DNA from 4 places in the Nocardiopsis codii genome. Region 1 is predicted to be linked to each of the others. Evidence: riboswitches for the same ligand, from Rfam matches in the RefSeq annotation. Region 1 holds a riboswitch; each other region holds the start of a gene.
What was found. Region 1 has a riboswitch for cobalamin ahead of metE (5-methyltetrahydropteroyltriglutamate--homocysteine S-methyltransferase). Riboswitches for the same ligand answer to the same signal wherever they lie in the genome.

Region 2: linked by a shared signal. The riboswitch ahead of Q8791_RS02855 (VWA domain-containing protein) and the one ahead of metE (5-methyltetrahydropteroyltriglutamate--homocysteine S-methyltransferase) in region 1 are both predicted to bind cobalamin.
Region 3: linked by a shared signal. The riboswitch ahead of cobN (cobaltochelatase subunit CobN) and the one ahead of metE (5-methyltetrahydropteroyltriglutamate--homocysteine S-methyltransferase) in region 1 are both predicted to bind cobalamin.
Region 4: linked by a shared signal. The riboswitch ahead of Q8791_RS02830 (nitrite reductase) and the one ahead of metE (5-methyltetrahydropteroyltriglutamate--homocysteine S-methyltransferase) in region 1 are both predicted to bind cobalamin.

The regions. Positions count from the first base shown of each region.
Region 1 is NZ_JAUZMY010000031.1:26,136-31,124, reverse strand. It holds gene Q8791_RS25500 (polysaccharide deacetylase family protein) at 1-1,122, opposite strand, end outside; cobalamin riboswitch at 1,346-1,576, shown strand; gene metE (5-methyltetrahydropteroyltriglutamate--homocysteine S-methyltransferase) at 1,720-4,011, shown strand; gene Q8791_RS25490 (DUF3558 domain-containing protein) at 4,108-4,989, opposite strand, start outside.
Region 2 is NZ_JAUZMY010000002.1:216,953-221,941, forward strand. It holds gene cobM (precorrin-4 C(11)-methyltransferase) at 1-543, shown strand, start outside; gene cbiE (precorrin-6y C5,15-methyltransferase (decarboxylating) subunit CbiE) at 526-1,764, opposite strand; cobalamin riboswitch at 1,821-1,958, shown strand; gene Q8791_RS02855 (VWA domain-containing protein) at 1,986-4,067, shown strand; gene cobO (cob(I)yrinic acid a,c-diamide adenosyltransferase) at 4,067-4,681, shown strand; gene Q8791_RS02865 (cobyrinate a,c-diamide synthase) at 4,759-4,989, shown strand, end outside.
Region 3 is NZ_JAUZMY010000002.1:228,879-233,867, forward strand. It holds gene cobN (cobaltochelatase subunit CobN) at 1-1,869, opposite strand, end outside; cobalamin riboswitch at 1,853-2,016, opposite strand; gene Q8791_RS02890 (ABC transporter ATP-binding protein) at 2,056-2,874, opposite strand; gene Q8791_RS02895 (FecCD family ABC transporter permease) at 2,871-3,887, opposite strand; gene Q8791_RS02900 (ABC transporter substrate-binding protein) at 3,884-4,942, opposite strand.
Region 4 is NZ_JAUZMY010000002.1:210,970-215,958, forward strand. It holds gene Q8791_RS02815 (sensor histidine kinase) at 1-621, opposite strand, end outside; gene Q8791_RS02820 (response regulator transcription factor) at 618-1,283, opposite strand; gene Q8791_RS02825 (PepSY domain-containing protein) at 1,445-2,167, shown strand; cobalamin riboswitch at 2,388-2,590, shown strand; gene Q8791_RS02830 (nitrite reductase) at 2,645-3,586, shown strand; gene Q8791_RS02835 (precorrin-8X methylmutase) at 3,583-4,248, shown strand; gene Q8791_RS02840 (precorrin-2 C(20)-methyltransferase) at 4,245-4,989, shown strand, end outside.

The sequences.
Region 1 (4,989 bases):
GCGGATCCCGCCCGCGCCCAGCCCTGCCAGGTCGGGGTGGGTGAGGGTGTGGTTGGCCAGTTCGTGGCCCTCCGCGTAGGTGCGCCTCACGGTGCGCGGATCCTCCATCACCGGGTGGCCGGTGACGAAGAACGTGGCGCGGGCGTCGTACTCGGCGAGCATGTCCAGCAGTTCGGGGGTGCGCCCGCCCGGGCCGTCGTCGTAGGTCAGGGCCACGCACTTGGCGCCGGGGGCGGAGCAGTCGATGTCCTCGTCCACGGGCGGCACCGTCCCGGGCGGGGTCTGCTCCCGGCTGTCCCCGGCCGCCTCGGGCGGATCGGCGATGGCGAAGTCGCGGACTCCCCGGGTCGCGGCGTGCGACGCGCGCTCGCCCAGGTCGGACAGGAGGGGGCCGGACTCCGAGGCGTCGATGACCGCGTGGGTCCGGCCCTCGCCGACGGGGGCGACCTGCCCGGCGTCGAACTCCACGACGAGGTCGCCGTCGGGGTTGAACCCCACGGAGTCGTACAGCGAGCCGATGGGGTGGACGGCGTCGGGGGCGGCGGTGTCCGGGAGGGCGTCCCGCACCAGGCCGTTCAGCTCCTCCAGCTCCTCCTGTCCCGCGACCAGGGCGGTGGAGGGGTGGGCCGTGCCGGTCAGGGCGTCGTACCAGTAGGTGGTGTACGCCTCACGGGTCCCCTCGGAGTCGGTCTCCTCGCGGGTCACCCGGACGCCGACGAGGTCGTCGTTGGCCGCCGTCAGGTTCCACGCGGACTCGAAGGAGACCGCGCCGGGGTTGGCCGCCTCGAAGGCGTCCACCTCCGCGGAGAGTTCGCGGTCCAGGAAGCCGCTCAGCGGTTCGGCGTTGGGGAGGACCGGGTAGGCGACCTCCGTCGCCACCCCGCCCTCGCGGGCGAGGGAGGACTCCGTCAGGTCCACCACGTCACCGGGGTCCACCACGGTCAGCCCGTCGGGTTCACCGGTCGCGGGCAGGTGCTCGTCGGGTCCGCCGTCCGCCGCGGGGCGGGCGTCCCCCATGTGTTCGGGGGTGATGACACCGGGTGGGACGACGGCCGACCAGACCAGCCCCGCGACGACCGCCAGCGCGACCGCGATCGTGAAGAGGGGGCGATCGGGGGCCATGGTCGGATGGGACTGCTTGTTCACCAGGGGTTCTCCACGTTCATCTACAGACGAACGTTCGCGGGGAGCGCGGGAGAGGGCTCCGCCGCGTAACGCTTCATTTCGGGTGTGACGCCGACCGCACAACAGGGGTTCGCACTGTTTCCGGGCCGGGCACGGGGATGCACGCCGGGTACAGGGGCGGAGAGGGCGCTCCCTATACTTGCAGGCGTGGAAGGTACATGTTCCACCCCAGAGTCCGGGCCGCGCCCGGAAGGGGAGGGGTGTGTCGCAAGAGGGAACCCGGTGCGACTCCGGGACTGCCCCGCAGCGGTATGAGGGAACGAACGTCGCCATAAGCACTGGAAATCCGATCGGTAATGTCGGAAACCGGGAAGCGGCGGCCAGTAGGAGGACGGTGTCCGCACCGTCCGCGCCCTCGAGTCCGAAGACCTGCCTCCACCCGGCGTCGCACCCGTGCCGCCGGTGGTCCCGTGCCCCGAGGGAGGGCCGAGGAGCGGGAGGCAGGTGCACACGCCCGCGGCGTGGTCTCCGGCATGCCCGCGTCCTCGCTCGCCTCGTGGCCGGTACCCGGCTTTCGACGAGGGAGAGAAGCTCATGTCCGACACCCCCGGGGCCTCCCGGCCCTCCGTGCGCTCCACCGTGCACGGTTACCCGAGGATCGGTCCCCACCGCGAACTCAAGCGCGCCAGCGAGTCGTACTGGAAGGGCGGGACGACCGCGGACGAACTGGACGGCGTCGCCGCCGACCTGCGCAGGGGCGTCTACGCCCAGCTGCGCGAGGCGGGCGTCGACGACATCCCGTCCAACACGTTCTCCTACTACGACCACGTCCTGGACACCGCTGTCCTGTTCGACCTGGTGCCCTCACGGTTCACCTCCCCGGCAGCCGCGGGCGACCGCGACGAGGAGCTGCGCCGCTACTTCGCGCTCGCCCGCGGCGAGCAGGGCGCTCCGCCGCTGGAGATGACCAAGTGGTTCGACACCAACTACCACTACCTGGTCCCCGAGCTGTCGCCGAGCACGCGTCCCCGCCTGGTCGGCGACAAGCCCGTCGCCGAGTTCCGCGAGGCCTCCGAGGCCGGCTTCCGGACGCGTCCGGTCCTGGTCGGCCCGCTGACCTTCCTCCTGCTGGCCAAGGCCGCCGACGACGCGCCTGAGGGCTGGAGCCCCGTCGAGCTGCTCGACCAGCTCCTGGACGCCTACGCGCAGCTCCTCGCGGACCTCGCTGCCGCGGGCGCCACCGAGGTGCAGCTGGACGAGCCGATCCTGGCCACCGACGAGGGCCGCGCCGCGGTCGGTCTCCTGGAGCGCTCCTACCAGCGACTGGGCGCCCTCACCGAACGCCCCTCGCTCCTGGTCTCGACCTACTTCGGCTCCATCGGAGCCGCCGCCCTGCGCGTGCTCAAGGACTCCCCGGTCGAGGCCGTCGGCCTGGACCTGGTGACCGGCGGCGAGGGCATCGACGACCTGGTGAAGGTCTCCGGGCTGGGCGGCACCCGCCTGGTCGCCGGCGTGGTGGACGGCCGCAACGTCTGGCGCACCGACATCCCGGCCGCCGTGGCCACTCTCGGCACCCTGCTCGCCCTCACGGACGAGCTCACCGTGAGCACGTCCTGCTCGCTCCTGCACGTGCCGATCGACCTGGACGCGGAGACCTCCCTCGCCCCCGAGCTGCGCGAGGCCCTGGCCTTCGCCAAGCAGAAGGCTGAGGAGACGGCCCTTCTCGGCCGCGTCCTCTCCGAGGGGGCGGAGGCCGAGTACGCGGGCGGCGGCGCCGGCGGAAACCCCGCCTTCACCGACGCGCGCGTGCGCGCCCGGCTGGACGCCCTGGGCCCCGACGCCTACGAGCGTCCCCAGGACCGCGGCACCCCCGCGGACACCCCGCTGACCACGACCACCATCGGTTCGTTCCCGCAGACCGGCGAGCTGCGCCGCGCCCGCGCCGCCCACCGGCGGGGCGAACTGGCGGAGGACGCCTACAAGCAGATCCTCCGTGAGGAGATCGACCGGGTCATCGCGCTCCAGGAGGAGATCGGCCTCGACGTGCTCGTGCACGGCGAGCCCGAGCGCAACGACATGGTCCAGTACTTCGCCGAGCAGTTGGAGGGCTACGCCACCACCGAGAACGGCTGGGTGCAGTCCTACGGTTCGCGGTGCGTGCGTCCGCCGATCCTGTTCGGCGACGTCTCGCGCCCCGAGCCGATGACCGTCGAGTGGATCACCTACGCCCAGTCGCGCACCGACAAGCCGGTCAAGGGCATGCTGACCGGCCCCGTGACCATGCTCGCCTGGTCGTTCGTGCGCACCGACCAGCCGCTCGGGGAGACCGCCCGCCAGGTGGGCCTGGCCCTGCGCGACGAGGTCGCCGACCTGGAGCGCGCCGGTATCCGCCACATCCAGGTGGACGAGGCCGCCCTGCGCGAGCTGCTGCCGCTGCGTGAGGAGCAGCGCGGCGCGTACCTGGACTGGGCGGTGAACTCCTTCCGTCTGGCCACGTCCGGTGTGTCGCCGTCCACGACGATCCACACGCACATGTGCTACTCGGAGTTCGGGCTGATCGTCGGGGGGATCGAGGCGCTGGACGCCGACGTGACCAGCGTCGAGGCCGCCCGTTCCCGCATGGAGCTGGTGGAGGACCTGGGCCGCCGCGGCTACAAGCGGGGGATCGGTCCCGGCGTGTACGACATCCACTCCCCGCGTGTGCCGTCGGTGGAGGAGATCGAGGGCTCGCTGCGGCTGGCCGCCGCGCACATCGACGCCGGCAACCTGTGGGTCAACCCCGACTGCGGCCTGAAGACGCGCGGCTACGCCGAGGCGGAGCAGGCCCTGCGCAACATGGTGGAGGCGGCCCGCCGGGTGCGCGCCGACCTGCCCGGCGCCCGCTAGCGGAGTCCCCCAGGGCCCTTCGTCCGGGCACTGAGGCGCGGAAAAGGGGAGGGGCCGCGGCGAAAGCCGCGGCCCCTCTCCGTCTGTGCGGGACGGTCAGGTGCCGACCACGGCCAGCGCGTCGGCGCCGGCGTTGACCATGATCTCCTCGATGTTGTCGGGGAGGACCAGGTCCTCGGGGGAGTCGTCACCGGTGAAGGACGGGTGCAGCTGGTACGTGATCTGGATGTTCATGTTCGCGGTCCGGACCAGCAGCACGGCCTGCGGGATGAGGTCGCCGACGAAGTCGTACTTCGTCACGATGAGGTGGGCCTCGTCGCCGAGCTCCACCTCCTTGCTCTCCTCCACGTTCTCGGCGTCGTACAGGGTGCTGTACTCGCTCTCGCCGGTGATCTGGGCGATCGTGTCCTGGAACTGGGTCGAGGCGGCCTCGACGGAGTCGGCGGCGGAGTACGGGGTCTGGTAGTCGATCTCGAAGGAGGCGTAGCCGGCGGGGGCGTTGCCCTCCGGCGGAGTGGCGTCCAGGGTGTCGCAGTACGAGTTCTCGTCGCGGACGGACTTGCTGCCGCCGTCGGTGACCAGGAAGTCGGCCACGACCTGCTCGGTGAAGGCGTCGCAGGGCTCGGTGGGGACGGAGTAGGGGGGCTCGCCCGTGGGGGCCGCGTCGGTGTCCGGCTCCGGGGCCGGCTCGTCGTCGACGGCCGTCTCCTCGACGCTCGCCGAGGGGGTGCCCTCGGGCGGGGAGGCGACGGTCGTCCCGTCGCTGCCGTTGGTGACCAGCATGACCACGACCGCGATCACGAGGACGACGATGATCGCGCCGCCGCCGATGACGACCCACAGGCCGGCCTTGCCGCCGCCCTGGGGCTGCTGGGGTTGGGGCTGGGGGTAACCGGGTCCGCCGCCGTAGGGGGGCTGGCCGCCCCCGTACATCTGCTGCTCCGGGCCGGGGAAGCCCTGGCCGGGACCCGTGGGGGC
Region 2 (4,989 bases), on a different contig from region 1:
GTACGGCTGACCTCCGGGGACCCCTCGCTGTACTCGGCGCTGGCCGAGCAGACCCGGAGGCTCGACGCGCACGGGGTCCCGTGGGACGTCACCCCCGGGGTGCCCGCCTACGCGGCCGCCTCGGCCCTGGTGGGCCGGGAGCTGACCGTGCCGCTGGTGGCCCAGTCGGTGGTGCTGACCCGGACCGCCGCCCGGTCGACGGCGATGCCGGACACCGAGTCGCTGGGCGCGTTCGCGGCGACCCGGGCCACGCTGGTGCTGCACCTGGCGATCCGGCGGGTGCGGGAGCTCATGGCCGAGATCGTCCCCGCGTACGGCGCGGACTGTCCCGTGGTGGTCGTGTACCGGGCCAGCCAGCCCGAGGAGGCGGTGCTGCGCGGGACGGTCTCCACCATCGCCGGGCTGGTGGAGGAGGCGGGGCTCCGGCAGGCGGCGGTGGTCCTGGTCGGGCAGGCGCTCGACCCCGCGGGGGGCGGGGAGTCCTACCTGTACGACCCCGCGCGCCCCAGGGGGGCCGGCCCCTCGTCAGTCGCTCCCGGGTGACTTCGCCAGGCACCACTGGGTGACGGTGCGGGCGGGGGTCCATCCGGTGAACGCGCCGATGGGCGCGGCGGTCTCCACCGCGATGCGGGTCAGCTCCCCGCCGTGGCGCCGGTGGGCCTCCGCGAGCAGCCCCTCGGTCTCCAGCGTCACACCGTGCACCACGAGCCGTCCGCCCGGTCCCAGCGCGTCCAGGCAGGTGTCGAGCACGCCCGGCAGGGTCGCGCCGCCGCCGACGAAGACCGCGTCGGGAGGGTCCAGCCCCTTCAGAGCGTCCGGCGCACGGCCGGCGACCACGCGCAGGCCCGGGACGCCGAGCCGGTCCGCGTTGCGGCCGATCCGCGCGGCGCGCCCGGTGTCGGCCTCCACCGCCGTGGCCGTGCACGAGGGGTGGGCGCGCATCCACTCGACGGCGACCGAGCCCGCGCCCGCGCCGACGTCCCACAGGTGCCGGCCGGGGGAGGGCGCCAGCCGGGCGAGCGCCGAGGCGCGCAGGTCCCGCTTGGTGAGCTGGCCGTCGTGCTCGAACGCGTCGTCGGGCAGCCCGGCGACCAGCCCGCAGCCCGGCGGCCCTGAGAGCTCCAACGCCAGCACGTGCAGTTGGGGGGCCTCCTCCGGAGGGGCCCCGAGCCAGTCGTGCGCCGTGCCCTCCAGCCGCGACTCCGCGTCCGCCCCCAGGTCGCCGAGGACGGTCATCCGGCTGCCGCCGTAGCCCGCGCCGACCAGCAGGGCGGCGACCGTCCCGGGGGTGGCGGCGCCCGGGGAGAGCACCAGGACACGGCGGCCGGGGGCCAAGCCGCGCATCAGCAGGTGCGGATCGCGCCCCACCAGGGACAGCACCGCGCACCCCTCCGCCGCCCACCCCATCCGGGCGCGGGCCAGGGCGACCGAGGAGACGGCCGGTTCCACGCGCACCGCGTCCGCTCCGAGCAGTTCGATCAGCGTGCTGCCGATGCCCGACACCAGCGGGTCGCCGGAGGCCAGCGCGACGGCGCCGCGGTCCCCGAGGGAGGCGAGCAGGTCCGGCAGGCCCTCGCGCAGCGGGGAGGGCCAGACCAGGCGCCGCTGGGTCGGGGCCTGCGGCAGCATGGCGAGGTGCCTGCGCCCGCCCAGCACCGTGTCGGCCGCCAGGACCAGCCCTCGCAGCCTCTCGGGCACGCCTGACCATCCGTCGGCGCCGATGCCGACGACGGTGATTCGGGGAGGGGACATCTCGACCTTCATGGGCAGGACGCTATCGTGGCGGCCGAAGGTGTGAGGTGCCCCGGCGGCCCAGCCATCGGAAACGGTGGGGACGGCGTCCGGGGAGAATCTGGGAAGCCCGGTGAGACTCCGGCACAGGCCCGCTGCGGTGAGCCGAGCCTCCGTGACAGGAGGACTCGGTAAGTCCGAAGACCGGCCCCGCACCCGCCCATGACCGATGGCGAAACGAGCGGGAGCCTCACATGCCATTGCGGACGTCCCACTATCCCTTCTCGGCGATCGTCGGCTGCGACGCCGAACCGCTCGACGACCTGGGCCTGGCCCTGGTCCTGGCCAGCGTCTCCCCGGAGATCGGCGGCGTCCTGGTCCGCGGCCAGAAGGGCACCGCCAAGTCCACCGCGGTGCGGGCCCTGGCCCCCCTCCTGCCCCCGGTCGAGGTCTACCGGGGGGACCGCTTCTCCGTCGACCCCGCCGACACCGCGCAGGAGTCGCCGGACGGCCCCTTCCCGCCCGGCACGGCCGTGGAGAGCCGCCCGGTGCGCCTGGTCGAGCTCCCGGTGGGCGCCACCGAGGACCGCGTCCTGGGTTCGCTGCACCTGGAGCAGGCGCTCACGCACGGCCGGGTCGCCTACGAGCCCGGGCTGCTGGCGCGCAGCCACCGCGGCCTCCTGTACGTGGACGAGGTCAACCTGCTCCACGACCACCTGGTCGACCTCCTCCTGGACGCCGCCGCGACCGGCCGGGTGACCGTGGAGCGCGACGGGTTCTCCGTGGAGCACGCCGCGAGGTTCCTGCTCATCGGGACGATGAACCCCGAGGAGGGCGAGCTGCGCCCGCAGCTCCTGGACCGGTTCGGGCTGACCGTCGAGGTCGCCGCGCCCTCCGACCCCGCCGCACGCGTGGAGGTGGTCCGCAGGCGTATGGCCTACGACGCCGACGCCGACGCCTTCTCCGACCGGTACGACCTGGCCGAGAAGGCCCTCGCCGCGCGCATCGCCGCGGCCCGTGAGACCGTCGGGCGCGCACGGCTGTCCGACGCCGCGCTGCTGAAGATCGCGCAGGTGTGCGCGGCGTTCGAGGTCGACGGCCTGCGCGCCGACATCGTGACCGCGCGCACGGCTCTGGCGCACGCCGCCTGGGAGGGCCGGACCTCGGTCTCCCTGGCCGACATCCGCCGCGCGGCCCTGCTGGCCCTGCCGCACCGGCGCCGGCGCAACCCCTTCGACGCGCCGGGGCTCGACGAGGACCTCCTGGACCGCGTCCTGGGGGACGAGGAGCCGCCCCCGGACGACCCAGGACCGCCGGAAGGCTCCGACGGCTCCGGTGACCCCGCCGGCCCCGACGGGGGCGGCGCACCCGACACCGCCGGTCCGGAGGGGGACCCCTCCCCGGACACCGGCGCGGACGGACCGGAGCAGTCCACCGCGCCGCCCCGGGATCCGGAGGGCTTCCGCGAACCGGAGGCCTCCCAGGAGGCGGAGGAGCCGGAGGGGGGCGGGGCCGGGCCCCGGCCCGGCACCACGGTCGGGGCGGGCGCCCCGTACCGCCCCCGGACCTTCACCGCGCGGGGCACGGGGGTCGGCGCCGACGGTCGGCGCAGTCGCGCGGTCGGCGCGCGGGGCCGCCGGATCGGGGCCGAACCGCCCGGCGGGGGCTCAGGCGGTTCGCTCCACCTGGTCGAGACCGTCAAGGCCGCGGCCTCCCGCCCGCACGGCGGCGGCCGGATCGGCCTGCTCCCCCGCGACCTGCGCGTCGCGGTGCGCGAGGGCCAGGAGAGCAACCTGGTGCTGTTCTGCGTCGACGCCTCCGGTTCCATGGCGGCGCGCAAGCGCATGGGCGAGGTCAAGACCGCCATCCTGTCGCTGCTCCTGGACGCCTACCGGCGCCGCGACAAGGTCGGCCTCGTGACCTTCCGGGGCGCGAGGGCCGAGCTGGTGCTGCCCCCGACCCGTTCGGTGGACACCGCCGCCGCCCGCCTGGACGAACTGCCCGCCGGGGGGCGCACCCCGCTCGCCGAGGGCCTGCTGGAGGCCGCCCGGGTCCTGCGGCGCGAGCGCCTGCGCGACCCGAGGCAGCGTCCGCTGCTCGTCCTGGTGACCGACGGCCGGGCCACCGGCGGCCGGGGTGCGGTCGGCCGCTCGCTGGAGGCCGCCGACCACGTCGCCGGCCTGGGCGTGGCCACCGTCGTCGTGGACGGCGAGTCCGGCCCGCTGCGCCTGGGCCTGGCCGCCGCCCTCGCCGCCCGGATGGGCGCCGAACACCTGCCCGTGGACGAGGTCAGCGCTGACGCGCTGGGAAACGCCGTGAGAGAGAGGGCCGCCTGATGCCCCAGGGCATACCGTCCGTCGTCCCCGACGACGGGCTCACCACCCGCCAGCGCCGCAACCAGCCGGTGCTCGCCGTCCACACCGGGGACGGCAAGGGCAAGTCGACCGCCGCGTTCGGGCTCGCGCTGCGCGGCTGGAACCAGGGCTGGCGGATCGGCGTGTTCCAGTTCGTGAAGTCGGCGAAGTGGCGCATCGGCGAGCAGACCGTGCTCGAACGCCTGGGGAGGCTCCACGAGGAGACCGGCGAGGGCGGCCCCGTGGAGTGGCACAAGATGGGCTCGGGCTGGTCCTGGAGCCGCCGCCGGGGCAGCGCCGAGGACCACGCCGCGGACGCGGCCGAGGGCTGGGCGGAGATCAGGCGCAGGCTCGCCGAGCAGACGCACGACCTGCTCATCCTCGACGAGTTCACCTACCCGATCAACTGGGGCTGGGTCGACGTCGAGGACGTCGTGGCCGCCCTGCGCGACCGTCCGGGCCGCCAGCACGTGATCATCACGGGCCGCCGCGCCGCCCCCGAACTCCTGGAGGCGGCGGACCTGGTCACCGAGATGGCCAAGGTCAAGCACCCGATGGACGCGGGCCGCAAGGGCCAGCGGGGGATCGAGTGGTGAGGCCCCCCGCGGCCCCGGAACCGGCGGGGTCGCAGGGGGCGGCCTCCCCGGCACGGCCGACGGCCCTGCCGAGGCTGATGGTCGCCGCGCCCATGACCGGGCAGGGCAAGACCACGGTCGCCGCCGGGCTGATGGCCGCGCTCCGCGACGCCGGGCTCTCCGTCAGCGGCCACAAGGTCGGCCCGGACTACATCGACCCCGGGTACCACGCCCTGGCCACCGGCCGCCCCGGCCGCAACCTCGACCCCCACCTCGTCGGCGAGGAGCGGGTGGCGCCGCTGCTCCTGCACGGGGCCCGGGGCGCGGAC
Region 3 (4,989 bases), on a different contig from region 1:
GGCGCGCATCAGGGCCCAGATCTCGCCGCGGACCGCGGGCAGCTTGGCCGGGTCCATCGCCGCGATGTTGGCGTGCTCGTCCAGGAGCTGCTCCAGGCGCGCGATGTCGCCGTAGCTCTCCGCCCGGGCCATCGGGGGGATGAGGTGGTCGACGACCGTGGCGTGGGCGCGGCGTTTGGCCTGGGCCCCTTCGCCCGGGTCGTTGACCAGGAACGGGTAGATCAGCGGGAGGTCGCCCAGGGCCGCGTCGGTGGCGCAGGCGGCGGAGAGCGCGGCGTTCTTCCCGGGCAGCCACTCCAGGGAGCCGTGCTTGCCCAGGTGCACGACGGCGTGCGCCCCGAACCCGTGCTCCAGCCAGCGGTAGGCCGCCAGGTAGTGGTGGCTGGGGGCCAGGTCGGGGTCGTGGTAGATCGCGATCGGGTTCTCGCCGAACCCGCGCGGGGGCTGGACGAGCACGACGACGTTGCCCGCCCGGAGGGCGGCCAGCACGAGTTCGCCCTGGTCGTTGACGTAGAGCTTGCCGGGCGCGGCGCCCCACGCCTCGGCCATCGCCTCCTTCAGGGCCGGGTCCAGGTCGCGGGTCCAGGCGGCGTACTGCTCGGGGGTGATGCGGACGTGGGCCTCGGTGAGCTGGACGGAGGTCAGCCAGTCCTCGTCCTGGCCGCCCGCCTCGATCAGGGCGTGGATCAGGGCGTCGCCCGCCTCCGTCTCGTCGGGCAGGTCCAACCCGGGCAGGGCGCCGGGGTCGCCCAGGTCGTAGCCCTCCCGGCGCAGGCGACGCAGCAGGCGCACCAGGGAGCGGGGGGTGTCGAGCCCGACGGCGTTGCCGATGCGCGCGTGCTTGGTGGGGTAGGCGGACAGGACCACGGCGATCCGCTTCTCGGCGGGCGGCACGTACCGGAGCCGGGCGTGGGCGGCGGCGGTTCCGGCCAGCCGTGTGCAGCGCTCGGGGTCGGCGACGTAGCGGGGCAGCCCGTCGCTGTCGATCTCCTTGAAGGAGAACGGCACCGTGATGATGCGGCCGTCGAACTCGGGGATGGCGATCTGGGTGGCCGAGTCGAGCGGGGTGACCCCGTCGTCGGACCCCTCCCAGTCCGCGCGCGAACTGGTCAGGCACAGGCCCTGGAGGACGGGGATGTCCAGGGCGGCCATGCGCTCCACGTCCCAGGCCTCGTCGCCGCCCGCGCTCGCGGACGCGGGCACGCTGCCGCCCGCCGCGAGGACCGTGACCACCAGGGCGTCGAGGCCGCCGAGCGCCTCGTAGAGGTCGTCGGGGGCCGAGCGCAGCGACCCGGCGAAGACGGGGACGCCCACGGCCCGGCCTGTCGCGTCGACGGCGTCGGCGAGGGCGTGGGCGAACGCGGTGTTGCCGCCCGCCTCGTGGGCCCGGTAGTAGAGGACGCCCACCTTGGGGAGGGCCGGGTCGTGCGGCCGCTCGCGCTCGGCGAAGCCCCACGGCGGGAGCGCCGACGGGGGCTCGAAGCCCTCTCCGGTCAGCAGCACGGTGTCCGACAGGAAGGCGTGCAGGCGGCCGAGGTTGGCCGGTCCGCCCTCGGCGAGGTAGCGGTGGGCCTCGGTCGCCACCCCGATGGGCACGGTGGAGTGCTCCATGAGCTCGGCGCTGGGATGCTGCTCGCCGCTGAGCACCACCAGGGGCGTGCCCCGTTCGCGGACGGCGGCCAGGCCGGGCCAGAGGTCGTGCGAGGAGCCCAGCAGGCGCACCACCACGAGGTCGGCGCGCTCGACGGCTCCGGTGAGTTCGGCGTCGGAGGTGCGGGACGGGTTGGCCCACAGGTAGGCGGCGCCGCTGGCCCTCGCGGACAGCAGGTCGGTGTCGGACGTGGACAGCAGAGCGATCCGGACCGTCATGGCCGGACTCCTCCCTCGGGGTTCTCGCCCCATCGGCGGTCGGACTGCCCGGGCCAGTGTCTGGCTGCACCCCTGAACGGGGTGTCACAGTGGCGGAACCGCCCCGGAATCGCACCGGGTTCCTGTACCACGAGCAAAGGATTCACACTGTAGCCGGGAGGGCCGTCCCCGGTCCCGGCGGGGACGTCAGGAGCGGCGGGCCCCCTCCTCGGGGACGGCGCCCCGGCGCAGGAAGCGGACCACGGGGCCGTCGGTCCCCGGGGTGACCTCCGCCGGGACCCCGTACACCTCGGCGATGAGGGCGGAGGTCAGGACCCGGGAGGGCGTCCCCTCGGCGACCGCCCGGCCTCCCTGGAGGACGATCAGGCGGTCGCAGTACATTGCCGCCAGGTTGAGGTCGTGCAGGGCGATCACAGTGGTCACCGGCAGGCCCGTGACCAGCTCCAGCAGGTCGAGCTGGTACTGGATGTCGAGGTGGTTGGTGGGTTCGTCGAGCAGGAGCTCCCCGGGTTCCTGGGCCAGGGCCCGGGCGATCTGGGCGCGCTGGCGCTCGCCGCCGGACAGGGTGTGCCAGGATTGTTCGGCCCGGTCCGCCAGCCCGGTGCGTTCGAGCGCCCGCGCGACGGCCTCCAGGTCGGCCGGGGCCATGGGCGTCCAGGGCCGGCGGTGCGGGATGCGTCCCAGGGCCACCACCTCGCGGACCGTCAACTCGGTCTGGGTGTGCGCCTGCTGCTGGACGGTGGCCACGCGCCGTGCCACGGCCCGGCGGCCGACCCGGTTCAGCGGCCGTCCGTCCAGGGTGACCACGCCGGCGGAGGGTCCGAGCACCCCGGCGAGCAGCCTCAGCAGGGTGGACTTGCCCGACCCGTTGGGGCCGAGCAGGCCGACGGTCTCCCCCGGCCGGGGCGCGAGGGTGACACCGTCGACCACGAGCCGGCCGCCGAGCCCGAGGCTGACCCGGTCGGCGCGCAGCCCCTCCACCGGGGCCCGGACGGAGTCGTTCACGTCTTCCTCCTCACGCGGTACAGCACGGCGACGAAGGCGGGCACCCCGATGAGGGAGGTGACCACCCCCACCGGGATCTCCTGCGGGTCCAGCGCGGTCCGGGCGACCGTGTCCACCCACACCAGGAAGACCGCCCCCGCCAGGGCGGTGACCGGCAGCAGCCGGGCGTGGGAGGAACCGGTGAGGGCCCGTGCGGCGTGCGGCAGGACCAGCCCCACGAAGCCGATCGCGCCCGCGGAGCTGACCAGCACCGCGGTGAGCAGCGCGGTGACGCTCAGCATCAGTACGCGGGTCCGGCCCACCTGGACGCCCAGGTTCGCCGCGGCCTCCTCGCCGAAGGCGAAGGCGTCCAGGGTGGTGGTGTTGGCGAGGCAGACGGCGAGCACGAGGCACAGCACCGCGGTGCACAGGAGCACATCGGTCCATCCGGCGCCGCTGAGGGAGCCCAGCAGCCAGAACAGCACCGCTCGCGTGGTGTCGGCGTTCGCCGAGGTCAGCACGATGAACGAGGTCAGTGCCGAGAACAGCTGCATGGCCGCGACCCCGGACAGAACGACGCGGTCCATGCTCCCGCCGAGGCTGTGGCTGAGCAGCATCACCATGCCGAAGGAGAGCAGCGCGCCCGCGAAGGCCCCCGCCGGGAGCGAGACCGCTCCGACGCCCCAGCCGAGCACGGTCACGACGACCGCCCCGGTGGAGGCGCCGGAGGAGACCCCGAGCACGAAGGGGTCCGCCAGCGGGTTGCGGAGCAGGGACTGCATCACCGCGCCGCACACGGCCAGGCCGGCCCCGCAGACCGCGGCGAGCAGGGTGCGGGGCATGCGCAGGTTCCACACGATGCCCTCGCGCAACGGCGTCAGAGGGCTCACGCCCCACCCGAACCGGGCGGCGGCCGACCTCCAGACCTCGGCCGGGGTGATGTCGGCGGGCCCGATGGTGACGGCGACCGAGACCGACAGTCCGAGGAGCAGCAGGCCGGAGGTGATGAGGAGCGCCGGACGCGCACCGCTCAACGGACGTACCCGAGCTCGCGCAGGCCGTCGGCGACCAGCTCGATGCCCTCGACCGTGCGGATCGAGGGGTTCATCGCCTGGCCGCTGAGCAGGACGTACCGCTCCTCGCGCACGGCGGTGAGGTTGCGGGTGGCCGGATTGTCCTCCAGGAACTCGATCTTGGCCGCCGCGGTCTCCGCCGTCTGGGAGTCGCGGGTCAGGTCGCCGAGCACGATGACGTCGGGATCGCGGTCCGCGACGGTCTCCCAGTTGATCTGGGGCCACTCGCTGTGGGTGTCGTCGAAGGCGTTCTGCGCACCGACGGCGCTGGTGATGGCGCCGGGGGCGCCGCAGCAGCCCGCGAGGTAGGGCGACTGCGCGTTGGCGAACCAGTACATGAGGGAGACGTCCTCGACCTCCAGGTCCTCGGTCGCGGCGTCCACCCGGAGCCGGAGCCCGTCGACCAGTTCCTCCCCGCGCTCCTCGACCCCGAAGGCCTCGGCCAGGTCGTGGATCTCGCCGTAGACGGCCTCCAGTGTGAGCGGCTCGCTCCGGGAGCCGTCCCCGCCGCCCTCGTTGTCCTTGCCGGTGGCGCAGTCGGTCGGGGAGGTGTACGCGGGCACGCCCAGCTCCTCGAACTGTTCACGGGTGGCGACGCCGCCGGCGCCGAGTGTGGAGACGAAGGAGGCGGTCACGAAGTCGGGTTCGGCTTCCAGGACCCGCTCGAAGGAGGGGCTGTTCTCGGCCAGCCGCGGGATGTCCGCCTCGGCCTCCTCCAGCCCCTCCATGATCGGGTCGGTCCAGGTGGCGGTGCCGACCACCCGGTCCTCCAGTCCCAGGGAGAGGAGGATCTCGGTGGTGCCCTGGTTGAGGGAGACCGCCCTCTGGGGAGGCGCGTCGAGGGTGACCTCGTGGCCGCAGTTGTCGATGGTGCGGGGGTATCCGGACCCCGCGGCCGCTTCGGTGCCGTCGCCGCCCGGGTCGCCCGGCCGTCCGCAGGCGGTGAGGGCGAGGAGGGGGACGAGCAGGAGGGCGAGGGAGGGGAGGGCGGAGGACGGGAGCGCGTGGCGCGACATGGGGATGCCTCGGGTGTCGGGACTCGAACGCGGAGCCTGGCATGGAT
Region 4 (4,989 bases), on a different contig from region 1:
GGCCGCTTCGGAGACCTCCCGGACGGGCGACAGGGTCCGCCGCACCACCAGCCACAGCACGATGCCGCCCCCGACGACGCCGACGGATCCGGCGAGCGCGGAGAGCAGCAGGACCGTGGCGGCCGTGTCCCGGGTGGAGTCGAGCGGGGCGACGACGGTGACGACGGCGATGGCGTCCCCGGCGTCGTCGAGGACCGCGGTGTCGAGCACCCGGACCGGTCCGGCGTCGGTGTCGAGGGTGCGGATCGTCCCCGGCTCCGGGTCGGGGGCGTCGCCGCCGCGCATCAGCCCGGCGACGCGCGTGGGTCCCCCCGTGCTCTGGAGCCGCGTGCCGTCGGCGGTCACCAGCGTCACGTGTCGGGCGCCGCTGGGGCGCACGGCGAGTGCCTGCCGCGCGGCGCGCTCCGCCTCGGGGCCCGAGAGGACCCCGTCGAGTCCGGCCGCGGCGGGGACCTGTTCGGCGAGGGCGTCTCCGACCAGAGCCGACTCCTCCCGGAGGAGGCGGTCGATGTCGTTCAGGCCCGACACCCGCACGAGTTCGTAGGTGAGGAGGGCGACGCCGCCGATGACGAGGGCCATGACGAGCAGCGACCGCAGGACGACGCGTCCGGTGAGGCTCACCGGGCACCGCCCGCGAGCCGGTAGCCCGCTCCGCGAACCGTCTCGATGCGTCCTGGGCCGAGCTTGCGGCGCAGCTGGCTGACGTAGACCTCGACCACGTTGGAGGCCCCGTCGAAGTTGTATCCCCAGACCCGGTCCAGCAGCTGGGGCTGGGAGAACACCTGTGCGGGGTGGCGGATGAGCACTTCCAGGAGGCCGAACTCGCGGGCCGACAGGTTGACGGTGCGGCCCTCGACCGAGGCGGTGCGGGCTCCGAGGTCGAGCACGACGCCGCCGGCCGCCAGGACGTCGCCGCGCTCCTGGCCGCCGGTGCGCAGGCGTGCCCGCACCCGGGCCAGGAGTTCGCTCACGCTGAAGGGCTTGACCATGTAGTCGTCGGCCCCGGCGTCGAGGTTGGCCACCCGGTCGCTGACGGCGTCCTTGGCGGTGAGCACGATCACCGGCACCGAGGGGCGGCGCTGCCGCAGCCGGCGCAGCACCTCCTCGCCGGGGATGCCGGGCAGTCCGAGGTCCAGGACGACGAGGTCGACGTCGGGCGACAGGGCCATCGTCAGCCCGTCGATCCCGTCCCCGGCCGCGAGCACCTGGTACCCGGCCGTCTCCAGTCCGCGCCGCACGAAGGAGACGATGCCCTCCTCGTCCTCCACCACCAGAATCGCCAACGCCGTGTCCTCTCCGCCCCGTGGTCCCCCCTTACCTTGGCAGGGACCGCTGAACCGTTCCTGAGCGCCACATGAAGACGTTCTTCAGGTGGCTTTCAGGCCGCCATCATCTCGCCGTCGGATGCTGGAGGCAGTAGACACCTTCGAGCAAGGGAACACCGATGCAGCGCACGACCGTCATCATCCTCTCCTCCGCCGCGGCCGCCGGGCTGCTGGCCGTCGGCACGATCGGCTACCTGGTGGTGGACGACCCCGAGCAGCAGGTCGACTCGATCCAGCTCACCGGCGTGACCACCGGTTCCGCCCCCGGGGCGAACGGGGCGAGCGCGTCCGAGAAGAACCCGACCTCGACGCAGTCGGTCGACGGTCTGGAGCAGCTCGTGGGCGAGCTGCGCGCCGACGGGGACGGCGACGACACGGACGACTGGTCGGTGTCCGGTGTCGAGGTCGACTTCGGCCCCGAGGAGTGGCTGCTCACGGCGCCGGAGCTGGAGGACTTCGACGGGAACGGCACCGTCGAGCCGCTCCTGGACGAACTGCGCGGGCTGGAGGGCACCGAGGTGACGCTCGGCGTGCGCTACGAGGCCGACGACGACCGCGACGACGCCGACGTGTACACCGTCAACGGGCTGGCCTTCCGGGACACCGACAGCGGCCCGGCGCCCTGGCAGAACACCGGCGGGCAGACGGAGGCCGACCGCGACACGGTGTCCGCGAACGCCGCCGAGGCGGTCGGCGAGGGCGCCCGCACCGTCGAGGTCGAGCGCCAGGACGAGGACGGCTGGGACGGCTGGGACGCCGAGGTGCTCGACGCCGACGGCCAGGAGTACGAGGTGATCCTGGACGTGGCCGGTGAGGTCGTCGACGTGCGCGCCGAGGACTGACGGCCGGGGACCCCGTGCGGCTGCTCCGCGGACCGTCCCCGCCACCCGCACGGTCGGGGCCCCGTCCTCCTGGGAGGGCGGGGCTCCTTTCCCGTCGTCCGGTGCCGGAGCCCCGGGGGCGCGGCCGGTCGCACGACCCGGTACCGGTCGGATCAGGGGGCCGCCGCAGGGGGTCGGCACGTCGGGGCGAAGTCCCCCCGCAGCAGGCCGGAGAGGGTCGGGTACCCTCGTCGGGCCAGTCGAACTCCACTTCGTGGGGCAGGGAACCCGGTGGGACTCCGGGACTGACGCGCAGCGGTGAGGATGACGGGCGGGCACGTCCGGGGAGCGTTCCCCGGGACAGCCACTGGGGCAACGCCCCGGGAAGGCGCTCCGCACCGGTCGACTCCGAGTCCGAAGACCTGCTGGCACCGGCGGTCACGGTCCGCCGGGTCACCCGCGGGCTCCGCGCACGAGTCCCCGACCAGAAGGACGCCCATGTCCCCCGCCGGTTCTCCCCCTTCCACGCGCCGCACGCGTCGCGACCGCTGCCCCGGCGTGCTGAGACCCTGGCCCGCCGAGGACGGCCTGCTGGTCCGGCTCCGGCTCATCGGCGGCCGGATCGGCGCCTCCTCGCTGCTCGCCCTCGCCGCGGTGGCCGACCGGTACGGCACCGGTCGTATCCACGTCACCGGCCGCGCGAACCTGCAACTGCGCGCCCTGCCGGGGGACGCGGGACGCCTGGGGCCCGAGGTGGTCCGGGCCCTGGCGGAGACCGGGCTGCTGCCCTCCCCCAGCCACGAACTCGTGCGCAACGTGATGGTCTCCCCGGGCACGGGCACGGGCGCGGTCCCGGCGGACCCCGGCGGGACCGTGCCGGGCGGGGGCCGGGCCGACCTGCGCCCCGTCGCCTCGGAGCTGGACACGATGCTGTGCTCCGTCCCGCGCCGCGCCGACCTGCCCGGGCGTTTCCTGTTCGTCCTGGACGACGGGCGCGGCGACCTGATCGACCACCCCTGTGACCTGGGGATCGTCGCCCTGGACCGGAGCGTCGCCCAGCTGAGGTTCGGGGAGCACTGGGGTCCGCTCGTGCCGATCGACGAGGCGCCCGCCGCGCTCCTGCGCCTGGCGGACGGGTTCCTGGAGCGCAGCGGGGAGGGGCCCGCCGCGCCGTGGCACGTCGCCGAGCTCCCGGCCCCGCTGACCGGACCGGAGGTACCGGACCGGCGGCTTCCGTCCCCCGCCCCGCCGCTGCCGTACGGTCCGCTGCCCGGGGGCGCGCGGCACGTGCGTGTGCCCGACGAGGGCCTGGACCGCCCGGCCGCCGAGGCGCTCGCCGAGGAGGCGCTCGCCGCCGAGCCCGGCGAACTCTTCGTCACGCCCTGGCGCGGCGTTCTCGTCCCGGGAAGCCCCGCTTCCCGAACGGGGGAGGCGCGGTGACCGCCCCCCGACGGCCGAACCGGCACTACGACTACATCGACGACGGGCCCGCGATCTACACGGACTCCTTCGCCCTCATCCGGGAGGAGGCCGAGCTCGGGCACCTGCCCGCCGACGCGGAGCGGCTCGCCGTGCGGATGATCCACGGCACCGGCCAGGTCGACCTCGCCGAGGACCTGGTGGTCCACCCCGGCCTGGTGTCCGCGGCGCGCTCCGCCCTGCGGGCCGGGGCCCCGATCCTGTGCGACGCGCGCATGGTGGCCAGCGGCGTGACCGCGAGCCGCCTTCCGTGCGGCAACGAGGTGCTCTGCTTCCTGGGCGACGAACGCGTCCCCGGCCTCGCCGCCGCGTGGGGCACCACGCGCAGCGCCGCCGCGGTGTCCCTGTGGGAACCGCTCCTGGAGGGCGCCGTGGTCGCCGTCGGCAACGCGCCCACCGCCCTCTTCCACCTGATGGAGATGGTGGCGGACGGGGCGCCGCGCCCTGCCGCGATCGTCGGCTGCCCCGTCGGTTTCGTGGGGGCCGCCGAGTCCAAGCAGGCGCTGACGGAGTTCGGGGAGCGGTTCGGCGCCGACATCCCCTACGTGACCGCCCGCGGCCGCCGCGGCGGCTCCGCGATGACCTGTTCCGCTCTCAACGCACTCGCCAAGGAGGAGGAGTGACCGGACGTTTCCACGGCGTGGGTGTCGGCCCCGGCGACCCCGAGCTGATCACCCTCAAGGCCGCCCGGCTCATCGCCGCGGCCGACGTCGTCGCCTACCACGCCGGAGTCGGCAAGGCCTCCAACGCCCGCCGCATCGCCGCGTCGCTGATCCCGGGTTCCGCGGTCGAGGAACAGCTCACCTACCCGGTCACCACCGGCACGACCGACCATCCGGGCGGGTACACGGGGGTGCTGGCCGACTTCTACGAGGAGTCCGCCGCCCGGCTGGCCGCGCACCTGGACGCCGGCCGCGACGTCGTGCTCCTCTCCGAGGGCGACCCGCTGTTCTACGGCTCGTACATGTACATGCACGACCGGTTGTCCGAGCGGTACGGGACGGAGATCGTGCCCGGGGTCCCGGCGTTCGCCGCGGCCACGGCGGTGGCGGCGGCCCCGCTGGCCCGGCAGACCGACGTGCTCACCGTGCTGCCCGGGACCCTCCCCGAGCCGGAGCTGGCCCGCCGCCTGGCCGACACCGACGCCGCGGTGGTCATGAAGCTGGGCCGGACGTTCCCCGCGGTGCGCCGGGCGCTGGAGTCCGCCGGGCGGCTGGAGCACGCCGTGTACGTGGAGCGCGCCTCCATGGACGGGGAGCGGCGGCTGCCCGTGGCCGAGGTCGATCCGGCGACGGTCCCGTACTTCTCCCTGATCCTGGTCACCGGGGACAGCCGCAACGGCAGGCGGTCCCGGGACCGGGCCG